DNA from 2 places in the Shewanella sp. KCT genome. Region 1 is predicted to be linked to the other one. Evidence: predicted binding sites of a transcription regulator. Region 1 holds the regulator's gene; the other holds the start of a gene.

Region 1 (3,209 bases):
ACCGTGCCCAGCAGGATCTCACGTACCTTGTCGCTCAACTCATAGATGTTGAGGTTAGAGGTGTCGATATAGTGATCCACGAGTTTGGCGATGGGGTCGAGCAGCTTGCCCTCGAGCTGAATTGCCTCCTTGAGGGAGACCTTAGAGCGTGACAGCGGGTGTAGTCTGCGGGTCTCGCTATAGCGCTTGAGCAGTACATTGTCGCTGGAGTTCAGGAAGAAGCTTAAGATTTCGGTATCTTTGGGGAGCTTGGCCAGCTGCTTTTCCAGCTGGATCTCTTCGCTGGGCATGTTGCGTACATCGACGCTGATGGCCACGAGATCGCTGCGTCCCTTGAGCTGCTCCAGCAGGGACTCCATCATCTGCAAGGGCAGATTGTCGACACAGTAGTAGCCTAGATCTTCTAGGACCCTGAGTGCGACGGATTTTCCCGATCCTGAGCGTCCGGATACCAAAACCAATTTCATTGGGTGATCACCTGATAGAGTTCGGATTCGTCTTGGGTCTTTCTTAGCTGCTTCATGATCGCCTTATCATTGAGCTTCTCGGCCATAGCGGCCAGGGTGCTAAGATGTTGCTCGCATTGATCTGCGGGCACCAATAACGCAAAAAGGATATCGACGGGCTGATTGTCAATGGCATCGAATGCGATTGGTTCAGCACATTTCACCAGTACGGCCACGGGTTGATCTATGTTAGTCAGCCGTCCGTGAGGAATCGCGATACCATTGCCTATACCTGTGCTGCCCATTTTCTCTCGAGCCAGAAGGCTTTCAAATATTTCTTGAGAGGAGAGGGTGGGGTACTGGACAGCGGCTAAGTCGCTGATAAGCTCCAGTACCTTTTTCTTACTGCCCGGAGTGGCGCAGGTGGTGCACTCCGGCCGCAGGATGGTACTCAGTTCCATCGTTAATGTTTAGTAAGCTTCTCTTTGTGTTTAATGACCTGACGATCGAGTTTGTCAATCAGGGAGTCTATCGCGGCATACATGTCCGCATGTTCGGATGTTGCGAACACTTCTCCGCCACGGAGATGTAACTTTGCCTCAACCTTCTGTTGCAACTTTTCGACATTTAATACAACGTGCACATTATTGATCTGATCGAAATGACGTTCAAGCTTTGTGAATTTCTCTTCGATGTAGCTTCGTAGAGATTGGGTGATCTCGATATGGTGCCCAGTCAGGTTTATTTGCATAAAGATAGTCCTCCAGTTTCCAGGTTTGTTTTATAAGCTCTTGCGCTGATTCGAGGGCGGTATAAGCATTGCCTCGCGATACTTGGCAATGGTGCGTCTAGCCACCTTAATACCCTGTTCGGCCAAGAGTTGAGCCATCTTGCTGTCGCTCAATGGCTTTTTCTGGTTTTCCGCAGCAACCAGCTTCTTGATGAAGGCACGTATTGCTGTTGAAGAGCACTCTCCGCCATCGTCGGTACCGACGTGACTGGAGAAGAAATATTTAAGCTCGAAGATCCCTCTCGGGGTATGCATATATTTTTGCGTGGTCACACGTGAGATGGTGGATTCATGCATCTCCACCGCCTCGGCGATGTCGTTCAGTACCATGGGCTTCATCGCCTCTTCGCCAAATTCGAAGAAACCTTGCTGGAAGTCGACGATACAGTTGGTCACCTTGAGCAGGGTCTCGTTGCGACTCTCCAGGCTCTTGAGGAACCATTTGGCTTCCTGCAGGTGACCGCGAATAAACTGGCCGTCCGCCTGACTCTTAGTGCTGCGGGCCATGGCGGCATACTGTTGGTTGACGTTGATCTTGGGCATGCTGTCTGGGTTGAGCTCGACTACCCAGCGTCCCTTCTTCTTGGTGACGGTCACATCTGGGATCACGTACTCGTCGCGGCTGGCGGTGATGGCGAGCCCTGGACGGGGATTCAGGGTCTGGATCAGGGCGATGGCATCCCTCAGCTCATCTTCCTTGAGCTTGGTCTTGCGCATCAGCAGGCGGAAGTCGCGTCCGGCGATGAGATCCAGGTGTTCCTTGATCAGCATGCGGGCGTTAGCGATGTGCGGCGTGTCGTCACTGTATTGGGCCAGCTGGATCGTCAGACATTCGCTGAGGTCGCGGGCCGCCACGCCAATAGGGTCGAAGTGTTGTACCCGTTTGAGCACCGCCTCGACCTCGTCGAGTTCGATCTCAGGGTCGCCCATGGCCTCGAGAATATCTTCACAGGTCTGGGTGAGGTAACCGCGCTCGTCGATAGCGTCGATGATGGCGGTAGCGATGGCCAGGTCGTTATCGGAAAAAGGGGTCAGGTTCTTCTGCCATTCCAGGTGTTCATACAGACCTTCGCTGGTCTCGCCCTGAAAAGGCATGTCGTCGTCGCGCATGGCGCCCGAGCTTGAGTTTGGCGAGGCGGTGTAGACCTCATCCCAGGTGGTATCCACCGGCAGCTCGTCAGGCATAGAGTCTTGAGTCAGGGCATCTGAGGTCTCGACCCCTGAGTTATCCTGGCTCGAATCCAGCTCTATCTTGTCGTCGTACTTGCTGTCGAAGCTGTCGCTGACGCTATCGTCTTGCAGCTCGATGCTGGCGCTCTCCTGCTCTTCATCCAACTCCAGTAGCGGGTTGGATTCTAATGCCTGCTGGATCTCCTGCTGCAACTCTAATGACGACAACTGCAACAGACGTATGGCCTGCTGTAGCTGGGGCGTCATGGTGAGATGCTGACCCATTTTGAGCTGAAGTGACGCTTTCATCGTACTGCTATTCCCTTGTTTCTAATTATAAAATGAGAAAGCTCTGGCTATATGTGCCGGACAAATATATCGGATAGTTCCTAAGGCCACAATTAACGCGTGGTTTTTCCTCTGTGGCCCCATTATAAGATTAACTATAGCTTGAATTGTTCACCTAAGTACACTGCTCGTACTTGCTGGTTGTCTAAGATTTCGGCGGGTGTGCCCTCGGCGATCAGATTACCATGGCTGACGATATAGGCTTTCTCACAGACATCTAATGTTTCGCGCACGTTATGGTCGGTGATCAACACCCCCAGGCCGCGATTCTTGAGCTGCTCAATGATCTTCTTGATGTCGATTACCGAGATGGGATCGACCCCGGCGAACGGCTCGTCGAGAAGAATAAACTTAGGGTTGGCGGCCAGCGCTCTGGCGATCTCCACCCGGCGACGTTCACCGCCCGAGAGCGCCATGCCGTGGCTGTCACGGATATGGGTAATATGAAACTCTTC
Region 2 (3,209 bases), on a different contig from region 1:
TTGGCTTCAGTCACTTCGTGACGATCCAGACCCATGTAGCCGAGTACCTGGCCGATCTTACCGTTACGTGTGGTACCATCGGCACCCACAACGGTAACCTGCTGGTTCACCTTAACGCTACCGCGCTTGATACGGCCAACGCCGATAACGCCCACGTATGAGTTGTAGTCCAGCTGAGAGATCTGCATCTGGAAGGCACCTTCGGCATCGGCGTCAGGTGAAGACACTTTCTCGACGATGGTCTCGAACAGTGGCGTCATGTCTGTGCCAGTCTCTTCAGGATCCAGAGTCGCGAAACCGTTCAGTGCAGAAGCATAAACGATTGGGAAGTCTAGTTGCTCGTCGGTAGCACCCAGGTTGTCGAACAGGTCGAATACTTGATCGATAACCCAATCAGGGCGCGCACCCGGACGGTCGATCTTGTTGATCACTACGATAGGCTTAAGGCCTTGAGCGAAGGCTTTCTTAGTCACGAAACGTGTCTGTGGCATTGGACCATCGACCGCATCAACTAGCAGTAGCACACAGTCAACCATAGAAAGTACACGTTCTACCTCGCCACCGAAGTCGGCGTGGCCAGGGGTATCAACGATGTTGATACGGTAATCGTTCCACTTGATGGCAGTATTCTTCGCCAGAATCGTGATTCCACGTTCCTTTTCAAGATCGTTGGAATCCATCACCCGCTCAGCGGCCTCTCCTCGAGTCTCAAGGGTTCCAGACTGTGCCAGCAGCTTATCAACCAGGGTCGTTTTACCATGGTCAACGTGTGCAATAATGGCGATGTTACGTAAATTCTCTAACACGGATAAACCTCTTACCATCGAAAAAATAGGGTATTGATAACAGCCCTAATAATAGCTGTTGCAATAAAAAACGTGCCATTCTACTCTAGCGAGGGGCTCTCGCACAGGATTATTTTTTAGTCAGCTATGAATAGTCATGTTTATATTGGTGCGCACCATATTGGTGAACGCACCATCAAGAGGCATCAGTTGCACCTTTGTGGTGCAATAACGAGATTCCCGCCACCTACCTTCTTTATTGTTCCCATAAAAATCAATACGTTAAACTTTTGGCACGAGTCTAGCTTTACTCATGCCAGAACCGCGTTGGTCGCAACGCTGAATGATATAAGAAGGGCATCCCCTCTACTCTACTCGGAGACTTTAGAATGTCAGTTGAATCAGTTTTACAACAACTAGAAGAACTTGAAGTTAAGTTTGTTGATTTGCGTTTTACCGATACTAAAGGTAAAGAGCAGCACGTATCTATTCCTGCTCACCAGGTTGATGCCGATTTCTTTGAAGACGGTAAAATGTTCGACGGTTCATCTATTGCTGGTTGGAAAGGCATTAACGAGTCAGACATGGTACTGATGCCAGACCCAACTACCTTCGTTCTTGACCCGTTCACCGAAGAAACCACTGCCCTGATCCGCTGTGACATTCTCGAGCCAGGCACTATGACTGGTTACGACCGCGACCCACGCTCTATCGCTAAGAAAGCCGAAGAGTACATGGTTTCTACCGGCATCGCCGATACCGTACTCATTGGTCCTGAGCCAGAGTTCTTCCTGTTTGACGACGTTAAGTTCGGCACCGACATGTCAGGCTGTTTCGTTAAGCTAGACGCTAAAGAAGCGGCTTGGAACTCAGGCACTCACTACGAAGACGGCAACACAGGTCACCGTCCATTCGTGAAAGGCGGTTACTTCCCAGTAGCACCGGTTGACTCTTCACAAGATCTTCGTAGCGCCATGTGTCTGGTTCTGGAAGAGATGGGTCAAGTAGTTGAAGCGCACCACCACGAAGTGGCGACTGCCGGTCAGAACGAGATCGCGACTCGCTTCAACAAGCTGACTGAAAAGGCTGACGAAATCCAGATCCTTAAGTACGTGGTTCACAACATGGCCCACGCTTACGGCAAGACGGCGACCTTCATGCCTAAGCCAATCGTTGGCGACAACGGCAGCGGTATGCACGTTCACCAATCACTGGCTAAAGATGGTGTAAACCTCTTCTCTGGTGACAAGTATGCGGGTCTGAGTGAGACTGCTCTGTACTACATCGGCGGTATCATCAAGCACGCTCGCGCGCTGAACGCCTTCACTAACCCAAGCACCAACTCGTACAAGCGTCTTGTGCCTCACTTCGAAGCACCAGTCATGCTGGCCTACTCGGCACGTAACCGCTCTGCGTCTATCCGTATCCCAGTAGTGCCAAGCCCTAAGGCACGTCGTATCGAGACTCGCTTCCCAGATCCAACGGCTAACCCATACCTGGCGTTCGCTGCACTGCTGATGGCTGGTCTTGATGGTATCCAGAACAAGATCCACCCAGGCGAAGCCATGGACAAAGATCTATACGATCTGCCAGCGGAAGAAGCGGCTGAGATCCCACAGGTTGCAACCTCTCTTGAGAACGCACTTGAGAACCTGGATGCAGACCGTGAGTTCCTTACCAAAGGCGGCGTATTCTCTGATGACTTCATCGATTCTTACATCGCGCTGAAGACAGCAGAAGCTGAGAAAGTGGCTCGCACCACTCACCCAGCCGAGTTCGAACTGTACTACAGTCTGTAATCCTTGCTACTAAGCTAGGAGGTTCATTGCTCGAAGAAGCCGCCGCGTAAGGCGGCTTTTTTATGCCCTTTTACCGGCAGGTAAACTTGGCTTAAGCGCCTGATGGCGGGCATAAAATTGATTTAACTTTATGGCCAAACTGCTATCATGATCACGCCGAATCACTTACTTTAGAATCCCATTATGTCTAGCCGCGATCCCTTCCAGTCTTTCACCTGGCACAGCGATATTTTTAGCTGTCAGAGCAATGATATCAGCAGCTTCTATGCCCGCTTAGAAGAGCAGGCTAGTCGCCTCGGGCTACAGGCGCGCAAGCTGGGCGATGCCGGTCCGCATCCGCTGGAACTGTATCAGTCACCGGCGCAGAAGGCAGATCAGCCCTCGATATTGATCAGCGCCGGCTTTCATGGAGAAGAGGCCGCCGGCCCCTGGGGGCTGCTCTACTTCCTCAACGAACTGGAACCCGAGCTCTTCGGCCAGATCAACCTTAGCCTGCTGCCACTGGTGAACCCCACTGGTTTCAAGCGCGGCCATAGATTCAACAAATTGGGACAAAACCCGAATCGCGGCTTCGTGTTAGAAAACGGCCGTGGCCGTAGCAATCAGGACACCTCTAGCGAGGGCG

Evidence for each region. The regulator sigma-54, encoded in region 1, starts transcription at its own class of promoters, with help from an activator protein. The targets are predictions, from matches to a motif close to GTTGGCACGNNNNTNGNNT.
Region 2: the regulator sigma-54 is predicted to act here: its motif matches at 1,075-1,093, upstream of glnA (glutamate--ammonia ligase).

What each region holds. Positions count from the first base shown of each region.
Region 1 covers NZ_LVDJ01000008.1:160,714-163,922, forward strand. The annotation lists gene rapZ (RNase adapter RapZ) at 1-467, opposite strand, end outside; gene ptsN (PTS IIA-like nitrogen regulatory protein PtsN) at 464-907, opposite strand; gene hpf (ribosome hibernation promoting factor) at 910-1,197, opposite strand; gene AYI87_RS13105 (RNA polymerase factor sigma-54) at 1,228-2,715, opposite strand; gene lptB (LPS export ABC transporter ATP-binding protein) at 2,850-3,209, opposite strand, start outside.
Region 2 covers NZ_LVDJ01000005.1:209,280-212,488, reverse strand. The annotation lists gene typA (translational GTPase TypA) at 1-806, opposite strand, end outside; gene glnA (glutamate--ammonia ligase) at 1,175-2,584, shown strand; gene AYI87_RS09520 (M14 family metallocarboxypeptidase) at 2,768-3,209, shown strand, end outside.